2 regions of the Azotosporobacter soli genome follow, and region 2 is predicted to be linked to the other one. Evidence: riboswitches for the same ligand, from Rfam matches in the RefSeq annotation. Region 2 holds a riboswitch; the other holds the start of a gene.

Region 1 (5,813 bases), on a different contig from region 2:
CGGTATTGAGCGCTTCTAAGATCGTCTTGCCGGGCAGAATTTCCGATGCCATCGCAGCGGAATGCGTCATACCGCTGCAGCCGATCGTCTCGACCAGAGCCTCTTCGATGATCCCGTCCTTCACGTTCAGCGTCAGCTTACAGGCGCCCTGCTGCGGTGCACACCAACCAACGCCGTGCGTCAGGCCGCAAATATCCTTCACTTCTTTGGCCTTGACCCATTTTCCCTCTTGCGGAATCGGCGCCGCACCGTGGTTGACGCCTTTGGCGACACAAGTCATCTCTTCGACTTCGGATGAATATTTCATGTTAACGCTCCTCTCGCTTTTGTCTATAAAAATTATACTGTTTGTTGGCAATTCCTGTCAAACGCATTACTTGCGTGAACGAAAGACGCCGACAACACCGAGTACGACCATCAGCGCACCAAGCAGCGTCCAAACTGTGATCGCTTCATCCAACAGCCACCAACCTAAGAACAGGGCCAATACCGGATTGACGTAGGCGTAGGTCATCGCAATGTTGATCGGCAGCAATTGCAGCGTATAGATGAACGAAGTGAAAGCAAAGATTGAGCCGAACAAGACCAAATATCCCCAGGAAAGCCAACCGGCCATACTCGGCGCGGGCCACGCTTCGCCAAGCAGCAACGCAAGCGCAAGAAAGCCGAAACTGGCAAACAAATGTTGATAACCGGACGAGACCGGCGCGGATATCGCGACCGGATGGCGCGTCTGGACTACCGATCCGGCGGCCCAGCTGATCGAAGCCAGAAAGAGCGCACCGCCGGAAAGCAGTTCCCGACTATCCCAAGCCAAGAGCGCCGGCCCCATTAATACGGCGAGTCCGGCAAAGCCGAAGAGCAACGAGCCAATCAACAGCAGTGACGGTCGTTTACGGTCCAGCAGCGCATTGATCAGCGCCGTCCAGATCGGTGCGGACGCAACCATCAGCGCCGTAAAGCCGGAGTTGGCATATTGTTCGGCCCACATCACCAAACCGTTGGCGCCGACCCAGAGCAATACGCCCGATAATGCCAATGTCTTCATTTCACGCAGGCTGATCTTCACTTGTTTTTTTCTTAAATACGCAAAGGCAAGCAAAAGCAGCGCACACACGATCATTCGGCTGGCGCCCAGATAAAACGGCGGAAAGCCGCCGCCCTCACCGACCGCGATGCGAATGAACAAGTACGTGCTGCTCCAGATTGTATATACGACGAATAAATGAAACAAGCCGGTCATCGGCAGTTTTTGCCCAGCCAGCCGTCCCGGTTCTTTGCCTTCTTCCATGCTGCCTCCTTTGCTGCGAAATCATTTCCGAATGCAGTATTTATTTCCCTTCGGTATTATTTGGCGTTATCCTGCAATTTTTCCGCAATAAAAACGAGAGCACCTGACATTGTCAGGACACTCCCGCTTTTCGCTTGCTGTTTAGCCAATCACATAGCTGCCGTTTGAACCGTCATACATTTGCATGTGGTCTTTGCTGCTATAGCTGGTGTAGGTAGGGCTAGTAATATAATTAAGCACTTCCGACGTCGTAATCTTATTGTCGTGGTTCAGATCGGCCTTGCGCCCGTTCAATGCATCATCCATCAAGTAATGGGTAAAGAGTCCGTTTGTACCGATATCCCAACTCACTTCACTCGAAGAGGAAGCGCTAATCACCGTATACTGGCTTCCGCCGCCCCGACTCTTGAAATAGTCGACAAAACTTCCCGAGAAGCAGGAATCGAGAACAAATGTCACATGGCCGCCGGCACCTACTTTATTGCCTAAGCCGACAATGCTGTCATACATCATTTGCGGCGTGACTGCAGCCATATCATATGCGACCATATTGCCGCTGCCGCTGTAACCGTGCCCGGAATAATAGAGGAAAACGTTATCGTTAGCATCCACTTTGCCGGCAAGGCTGTTGATTGAGTTCAAAATATTATTCTTCGTCGCCTGCGCATCGGTCACTGTGGTTAAATTCGTTCCAGTCCACAGCGAATCCGTCGTCAGAAATTGCTTCACATCGGCAACATCATACTTTACTCCGGCCAAATCATTGCTTGTCCCTGCATAATCGCCGATTCCGATTACCACGCCGTAATTGGTTCGCCCGGAAGTAGAACTCGGCGGTAGCGGCGTTAAATAGTCGCTGATCCGTTTGCTGGAATTGTCCGCAAAACGTAAACTGTCAAGCTTAGAGGCATCCCAGTTTTGAATCGTGATATCGCCATGTCCTTGCACTGTAATTGTGACATTCGTGCCGACATGACTCACGCTCAAATTTTGCGCTGTAATGCCGGCGCCGAACAGCAGGTTGTCGTTATTGTTGCTTGCATCATAGCTTATCGTATCGCTGCCCCAGCTGTTTGCAAACTGATAGGTGTCGCTGCCGTCGCCGCCGTTCAGCAGATCATTGCCTGCGCCGCCATTGAGCAGGTCGTTTCCGGCTCCGCCCGACAAGCTGTCGTTACCGCCGCCGCCGAGCAGCGTATCATTGCCGTTGCCGCCGCTGATCGTTTCATTGGCCGCGCTGCCGCTGATTATGTCGTTGCCGTTGCCGCCTATGAATGTGCCAATATTGCTGATACTTCCGTTCGCAGCATTCCAGTTCACCGCCTGATTCTGTCCCGCAGCCGTTAAGGTATTCACACCGCCGCCGCCGTTGATCGAGGTCGCATTGCCGCTCCAGATAAACGTATCATTATAAGCCGAACCGACGAATTGCTCGATATCCTGGTATGCGGCAAGATTCCAGTTAACCGCGCCGGCACTGTCCGCCGCAGTCAGCGTATCGATTCCCGCACCGCCGGACAGCACGCTGTCGGACGCATCCCAAATTAAGACATCGTTGCCGTCGCCGCCGTACATTGCATCACTACCGCTGCCGCCGTTTAACGTATCGTTACCCGCTCCACCATATAGCACATCGTTTCCGTTGCCGCCATATAAAACGTCATTGCCTGCGCCGCCATTTATCGTATCATTGCCATTTCCGCCCGTCAGCACATCATTGCCTGCCGTTCCGATCAGATTAAGAGGTGCTGCCGGATCTGTCCAACCTACTTTGCCATTGATAAAATCGGCGGTAAAGTTGCCGTCGGCGAAAACAAAATCCTGAATCTGATAGCGCTGGCCGAGAAACCAGTTTTGCACCCTGACTTCCGAGTTCCCTGCCGTATATTTAATTAATAAGTCGTTACCGCTCTTGATAAAGCTAAATCCTTTTAAACTGTACCGGGAAAACGACAGTTTATCATTACGGACCGCACTTGCACTGTCGTAGTTATCGATCGTAACGCTGACATTGCTTAGAATCGGCGCATACGTATCGTATCCGGCGCCGCCGCTTAGCGTAGCGGTGGCAGCGCCGGCGCTGCCCTGAAACTGAATCCAATCATTGCCCGCCCCCGAATTAATTACCGCATTATGTGCGGTCACGCTGATAACATCATTTTTCGCCGTCCCGGTCACCTGCAGCAGATATTTGCTCAATAAGCCGTTTAGTGCTGCCAACGCCGTCGTTAAAGAAGCCATTCTTCAACACCCCTTACATTTTTTCACGCAGTCGGCTAACAAAAACAGACTGACAATAAAAGCAGCCTGTTATGGAACATCCCGACTCCCAGAAAGGAATGACAACCTGGCAATCATAGCCGTCGTCAGACGACCTTAGACCCAATGCTTTGCGTCCCCAGTTTTCACTGAGTTTGCCCAGTATGCAATTTTCGTTTTGCTTGCATCTTCCAATTCCATTATTACAAGACTGTATAGTCGATTCAATAGGGCTGACGACCTATTTTTTGACAGCATTTTCTAAAAGCACGGCCATCTCAACAAGGACATTTTATTCCGTCAAAATAACCGCTTTCTTATTCTCAACCGCCGAACCGCAGCGATATGCTGCAGCTTCTCACGAATCGTACGCATCATCTCGACCACGCCCGGCGAAATCTTACGACAACAGTTTCGTAGTCGCCGACGCCAAAACATTTTTGAGCGTGCCTGCCGCTTTATGCAACAGGGGAAAGCAGGATTTCTTCTAATAAATAGCAAATAATAGATAGTTACAACTAGTCTTCATAAACCAGACTGGGAAAGAAGGTGTTTTCTTTGCGCCGATCGTTGTCCGCCTTACTTCTACTTGTCTGCTTCGTCACCATTTCCGGTTGTTCCCCGTTTGCTAAAGACGCCGTTCCCCCGGCCGAACCTAAGAAAAAAATCAGTCTGCTGCATTATTTTTCCGGCAGCCTTAGCGGCGGCTTGCAGGAAATGGTGAACGCGTTTAATAAAGAATCGTCGCAATATCAAATGACCGCCACACCGCTTGACCACGAGGCATTCAAGACCAGCATCCAAGATACGCTCGCCTCGCCCAGTTCATCCGATCTTTATTCATATTGGGCGGGTTCCCGGGTACGATCGGTCACTGCAAAATTGACGCCGCTTGACGACGTTTGGGAACGTGCGCAACTTTCCTCGTCTGTTTCGCCTGTCGTCGCCGATGCTTGCACCTACGACGGCAAAAAATATATGCTGCCGCTCACGCAACACTATGTCGCATTTTTTTACAACAAGAAAGTCTTCGCCCGCGCCGGCGTGAAACCGCCTAAGACCTGGGATGAATTCCACGCTGTCTGCGCGAAACTGCAAGCAGACAATATCACGCCGCTTGCACTTGGCGCGAAAGATAAATGGCCGGCGCAATTTTGGTTTGATTATCTTTTGCTGCGCACGGCGGGCTATGACTATCGGCAAAAATTGCTGGACGGTTCGCTTTCCTACAACGATGCACCGGTGCGACGGGTCTTTGATCTCTGGGCCGACTTGGTCAAGAAAGGTTATTTTACCCCTAATCCGCTGCAAACCGCCTGGGACAGCGGCGCCAATGAATCCGTTTATAAGGGGACGGCCGCGATGACGCTGATGGGCACCTGGATCATTGGCTATTACGGCGACGCCGAGCATAATTGGCAGCCCGGCGAAGACTATGACTATTTCGCCTTCCCGACGATCGACGAAAACATCCCGGCGTACACGCTCGGTCCGATTGACGGCCTCGTGCTTTCAAAGAATGCCCTCCAACCGCAAGGCGCGAAGGAGGCGCTTGTACATCTGACCGCACTGGACTCGCTCAAAACGATGAGTCGTGGTTCCGGCGCCTTCGTGCCCCGCAGCGATGTGCCCGCCGCTTTTTATTCTCCGATGCAGCAGCGCATGGCCGCCGAACTGGGCGCCACGCCGCGCTGGGCGTTCAATTATGATTTATCGACGCCGCCCGCCATCGCAAACGCCGGTTTGGTGCTTTTTAGCGAGTTCCTTGAATTTCCCGATCAGCGCAATGAACTGATCACCCGCACGGCGACAAAGATTTCCCGGCTTTGGCGTTAACCGATCAGCTGACAGGAGGCCTGCTCATGAAGCTCAACATTACCTTCCGGCAAAAATTAGCCTTATCCTTTGCCTTGCTCTTGTCCTTGCTTTTGCTTCATGGCGCAATTTCCTGGTTTGTACTGCAGGAATCGGAAAACCGTTTCGCCGAGCTGCGCGATGTCGATCAGGCAATCGAACTGACGCTGCGTGCGCATATGAACGAAAAAGATTATCTTCTGACTCAGGATCGCCGTCTCGCGGCGACCGTTTTGGAAGAGCTGACGTCCGCGCAGGAACGGCTCGATCAAATCGCCGCTCGAACAGAGATGCTCGACAAGCAGACGCTCACGGCGATGAATCGTTCGCTGGCGCTTTATCAGATGACGTTTTCCCAGTATGGAATTTACGCCGATCAGATTCGCGCTTTGCACAGCGAACTGCAGCA
Region 2 (5,813 bases):
CGTTGTTGGGAGTCGCCGGAATTATTCCAGGTCTTGGTGGGCAAGTCGGATTAATGGGGGATTTGAATCGATTTTGCCTTCAACTGGGCATTGGCATAAGCTTGCCGTTGATTCTTGTGGTATATTTATTGCTCAATCTGAGTCAAAGCCTACTGCAACGCTGGCAGACGCTGTTGAATGTCGACATCCAACAATCGTTTTGCCAATTTTTGGCGGTTCGTTTGTTTCGGGCGATTGCGTATGCAAAATGGCAGCTTCTAATGACCAAGGCAAAATCAGAACTGATGCATATTATTTTCAGTGAATTGATGCAAATCGGCACTGCGGCGTTAAGCATGCTGGGATTGATTGCGTTAGTTATGGTAACGGCGGTTCAGATCATTCTGGCTCTTTGGATTGCGCCGTTGCTTACGGTTGCGGTATTGGTTGCCGCCGCTTTCCTGTTTTGGGGCATGCGGCCGTTCCTAGGAGAGTCTCGCAAACGCGGCCACGTAATCATGGAAGGAAATCGTGAACTGTTCAACGATCTGACCGAACACTTGAACGGGATAAAGGAAATTAAAAGTTACAGCATTGAAGCGGCACAAGTGGATAACTTTTCCAGGCTGTATGGGATATTGAAGGGAAATGTGATACGGTTTCAGCGGTTGCAGACTAGGACGGATATGCTGTATAAGATGGGTGCAACGGTATTCATTTCGTTGTTCTTATATATAGCTATTGACGTCTTTAAGCTACGCCCGGAAGAATTCGTTTTGATTACGGTGATTTCCTCCCGACTTTGGCCCAGATTTTCGTCGATGCAAACGAGTCTGCAAAATATTAACATGCTGCTGCCGTCGTTCAAGTCGGTAAGGGAGCTAGAGCAGCAGTGCTTGGTAAATAGCGAAAATTTGCCGAATGGAGTCGACGTAAAGCGCTTGAAATTACAGCGCGGCATTGAACTGCGTGATGTTTCATTTGCTTATGCCGGAAAAGTGAATCGCCCAGCCGTAACGGGAATTTGTGCGATGCTGCCATCTGGAACGACGACGGCTTTGGTGGGTGTGTCTGGTGCTGGAAAGAGCACTTTGGTCGACTTGCTAATCGGGTTATTGATACCGAAGCATGGCGTGGTATTGATTGATGGCAAGCCGTTGCAAGAAAACTTGAGAGCATGGCGAAACTCTATTGGTTACGTATCCCAGGATCCATTTTTAATCAATGCCAGCATCAGGGAAAATTTGAAATGGGCTTCTCCGGCAGCATCAGATGGCGAGGTGTGGGAAGCGTTAAGACTGGCTGCCGCCGACGGATTTGTAAGTGCGTTGCCGGAGGGATTGTCCACGGTTGTGGGGGATAGAGGCGTTAGGTTATCAGGTGGTGAACGTCAACGAATTGTTCTGGCCAGAGCGCTACTCCGAAAACCGGCTATTCTCATTTTGGACGAGGCGACCAGTGCATTGGATTCGGAAAATGAAAAAAGGATACAGCAGGCTATCGAGGGGCTGCAGGGGAAAATGACGATTGTCGTGATTGCGCATCGCATATCGACGATTCGAAATGCCGATCAAATCTTTGTTGTTGAACAGGGCAGGATCGTTGAACAAGGAAATTATCAGTCGCTAACGAAAGACGGTTCCAGTCGGTTCTATAGTTTGGCCAGCCTGTATAACGCCAGCAGTGATGTCGGTTAAATGGAAAATCGGAAGGAGAAAGGAATGAAAAAATCGGCTGTTGCATTGTTGTCTGTTTTATTGTTAACTCTGTATAGTACGCCGACTTCTCAAGCAGCTACGATTAATTATTATTATTCGGAGCATTGTGAAAACTGTAAGGCCTTCGCTCCCTATTGGGAAAAATTTGTTGCAGAAAAGAGCGGAGAACATCAGTTTGAGAAAAAACAGACCGATGCTTCGGTTGAAAATAAGAATGAACTGCTGAATCGTAATATGCAATATCGAGGCATTGCGCATACTGAAATTCCCGCTATTTTAGTAACCGACAATCAGGCGGGCGAAGACGTGTTGCTGATCGGTCTGGAGGAAATCAATCTGCTGCCGGAAATACTCGGTGAAAATGGGCGACTGATTCCTGGAATGGAGTCTCGAGAGCTGACGTCAGCCATTATTACCCGCAGCGGCAAAATGCCGACTTCGCTCTTTTATCCGTTTACCCTAGCCGCATTGGCTGATGCCAGTAATCCATGCGCATTGTTTGTGTTCATTGTTGCTACCAGCTATGCTACGGTTTTTTGCGGACGTGCCAAAGCGGTAGTTTATGCGGTGACCTTTTGCGCCACAATGTTCCTCGTTTATTTAGGGGCGGGGTTGGTTGGAAATAGGCTGATCAACATTATTTTTGGAGCATCTCCCTGGATCACTCTGATGCTTTCGCTGGGAATGCTACTGCTGGCGGTATTTCATCTCAGAACGGCCTTGTTTCCGCATCAGACCCGCTATAGCGAGCTACCGTACCGTTTGAAAGAATTGATCGTCAAGAATGCCAGCAAGTGCGTGTCATTCGGCGGCGCTATCGCATCCGGCGTATTGTGCGCATTGGTAGAAATGCCTTGCACTGGCGGGCCGTACATATTTGCGCTAAACATCATTTCTAAAATGCCGACTGCTAGTGCAGTGTTGTGCCTGTTGTATTATAATCTTATCTTCATTACGCCGCTACTTCTCTGTCTGATTATTTTGCTGGTTGCGCCGCAATATGTCGAACGATTAGATGTATGGAGAGTCGCTTACCGACGCTGGATGCATTTGCTGATGGGCCTTTTACTACTTGCGGCTGCGTTCCTGGGGATCATAAATTATGCATAGATTAATCAAGAAGAGGAAAGATAAAACCGATGGTTTGGAAGAGTGAAAAAGCAAAAAAGCAATGGCAAAGACGATTCTCATTCGAAAAGTGAATGCAGGGTCGTTTTTTCATTGTTGTTCCTTTGTACAAATTCAAGAAGGGCAGAGTAAAAATGAAGGCGCTATGAACGTTAAATGGATATTTGTTTTTGATGCGGCCTTGTTATGTCGGTAAATAACCGTGTAGAAGCAAGAGGACAGTTAGTTGGTGAAAGCATATAAGCTAAATAGGCGGCAAGAGAAGAGAAACCTAGGTCAAAGGACTAAAAAAAGACAACAATAAAACAGGAGTCTCGTCCTGTAAGTAAGGGAATACTACTTATTGTAAAAAAATGAGGAAGTGAATATGATGAAACTGAGACTAAGACAAGAGAATATATGGGCAAACCTATCGAAAGGTGGGGACGCAAAGCCATGGGTCTAAAGGCAATGAAAGTTACGCCAATGACTGCCAGGTTGCTTTTAAGAAATGACCGCGGTTTGCCCAAGTCAGCAGTGATTGCTATGCTTGGGCTTTTGCCTTTTTAGGAGGAGTCAACGCGGAGAGGGAGGCGATGTAGATGGCAGAAAAAACTAAGGCGACGAAAAAGAATATGTGGGCAAACTCATCGAAAGATGGGGACGCAAAGCCATGGGTCTAAAGGCAATGAAAGTTACGCCAATGACTGCCAGGTTGCTTTTAAGAAATGACCGCGGTTTGCCCAAGTCAGCAGTGATTGCTATGCTTGGGCTTTTGTATTTAAAAGACAAAGAAGGGAGCGTTTTTAGGGGTTGAAGCGTAGAAAAAGGAAAGGGAGGGCATGATCATGACGACAATTATAGGAACAGCAAAGAATGAAGTATTGACGGGGAGCAGCGGCGATGACTTGATAAAAGGAGGAGGCGGCGAAGATACTATTTATGGCGGTGATGGTAACGATAAAATTTATGTATATTTGCCGGGCGGCAAAGGCAGTACAGTATATGGCGGCAATGGCAACGAATATATCATCGGCCACGGCGTGCTGGATGGCGGAGCTGGAAACGACACGCTGATCGCTTACGGCGGTGATGCGACGCTATTGGGCGGTGTGGGGAATGATACCTATTCTTTAGGTCTGTGTGACAATGTGACGGTAACCGATACGGTGCCTGGCAGCGCTGGTCACGGAATCAATACCGCCGATTTCACATCATATGCTATGTCGATTGCAGATGTGGTGTTCAGCAGCTCCGGCAACAATTTGCGGCTTCAGCGCAAAGGCTGGACGCAAGCTACGACTTTTACCGACTGGTTTCTCGGTCCGCAATACCAGATCGAAATTTTCAAGTTTTCCGATGCCACCTACAGCGCTGCTCAGATTAACGGTGCCATGGTTAATAATTATGTCGGAACCAGTGGTGACGACCATTTGGTTAGCGGCATTGGTAATGATACTTTGGCGGGCGGGGACGGCAATGATATTCTGGACGGCGGAGCCGGCAATGACATTTTGGACAGTGGAACGGGCAATGATACCCTGTTTGGCGGGGCGGGCAACGATACGTTGTCTGGCGGCGATGGAAATGACAAACTGGATGGCGGGAGTGGGGATGACACGTTGCTGGGAGGGGCAGGAAACGATATGTTGTCTGGCGGAGATGGGAATGACCGATTGAACGGAGGTGCTGGTAACGACAATTTGCTAGGCGGATCGGGTGATGATTATCTGGATGGTGGAAGCGGCGTAAACTATTTGTCTGGCGGCGCCGGTAACGATACACTGGTCTATAATCCGGCAGATCTAGTGATTTCGGGCGGCGATGGCAATGACGCGTTAACAGCGGCAGGGCTGACGGCGGGGCTGAACGGATGGCAATTAGCGCCGTTCAAGGATATTGAAAACTTTATTGGCACCGCCTATAATGATGTCATTTATGGCGGTAGCCAGGCTGAAACGATCGACGGCGGAGCCGGCAACGACTTTTTGTATGCCGGCAGCGGCAACACAACATTGCTTGGCGGTGACGGCAACGACACCTTGGTCAGCGGCCTGGTGCCCGGCAGCGGCAATGTTACAATGGCCGGCGGAAACGGCAGTGACCAATACCGATTTGGCGGAACATGGGGGAATGACGTAATCGTCTTTGATATGGATAATGTCAATGACAAGATTGCTTTCGGCAACGGCATCACGTCAAAAAATCTCAAGGTGAGCCGTGATGGCCTAAATGTTGTGCTTGACGTTGCCGGTCACGGATCGATCACCATCCAGAATTGGGATACAGCCCAATTGGATAAAATACACTTCGCGGATGGAACGACGGGGTCAATTGCCAACTACCTAAGTATGGCCAGCGGCAGCTATGGTGGAGCGTTGTCGGATAACCATGCGTTGTTGATCGGTATCGCGCAATACGAGCCGAAGGCCTATAAGGAAAATATACCGGAGGTTAATGGCGATATTAGTACGATGCAGCAGGTGTTGAAAGCAGATCTGCTATGGAACAATACAAATACAACGTTGCTGCGAGATCTGCAGGCAACCAGCGTTTCTATTTTAACGGCGATGCAAACGGAGGCCGTACAAGCATCGGACGGGGACAATGTGCTGCTGTATTATTCTGGACACGGGGATAATAACGGGTTTGAAACGGCTGACGGCAGCAAAGTATACGAGAAACAAATTTATGATGCGACACTGCAAATTGGCGCAAAAATTGGATCGACAGGTCATGTTACGTTGATCGAAGATGCCTGTCATTCCGGCGAACTGGTGGATTATTTTAAGGCGCATAATCCGGGCAGTAAATATACGGTGATTAGCTCCTGTACGGCACTTGAGACGGCAAATGGAATGTTTACCAAATATCTGGGCTATGCGCTTGGCGGTGGGCTCGCAGATTTGAATCGAGATGGTTATATCACAACCGGCGAGCTGTCGGGCTATCTTAGCGGCGCATCCTATGACGGCTGCAGAGACAGCATGCATCCGCAAATGTATGACG

What was found. Region 2 has a riboswitch for cyclic di-GMP ahead of QTL79_RS13165 (caspase family protein). Riboswitches for the same ligand answer to the same signal wherever they lie in the genome.
Region 1: it holds a riboswitch for cyclic di-GMP, as region 2 does, so the genes downstream of both, QTL79_RS02095 (caspase family protein) here and QTL79_RS13165 (caspase family protein) in region 2, are expected to answer to the same signal.

Annotation. Positions count from the first base shown of each region.
Region 1 is NZ_JAUAOA010000002.1:20,799-26,611, forward strand. Features, by position in the region: gene QTL79_RS02085 (iron-sulfur cluster assembly scaffold protein) at 1-307, opposite strand, end outside; gene QTL79_RS02090 (EamA family transporter) at 374-1,291, opposite strand; gene QTL79_RS02095 (caspase family protein) at 1,433-3,532, opposite strand; cyclic di-GMP riboswitch class I at 3,630-3,720, opposite strand; gene QTL79_RS02100 (ABC transporter substrate-binding protein) at 4,109-5,386, shown strand; gene QTL79_RS02105 (sensor domain-containing diguanylate cyclase) at 5,413-5,813, shown strand, end outside.
Region 2 is NZ_JAUAOA010000016.1:61,776-67,588, forward strand. Features, by position in the region: gene QTL79_RS13155 (ABC transporter ATP-binding protein) at 1-1,676, shown strand, start outside; gene QTL79_RS13160 (hypothetical protein) at 1,701-2,807, shown strand; cyclic di-GMP riboswitch class I at 3,218-3,310, shown strand; cyclic di-GMP riboswitch class I at 3,435-3,527, shown strand; gene QTL79_RS13165 (caspase family protein) at 3,653-5,813, shown strand, end outside.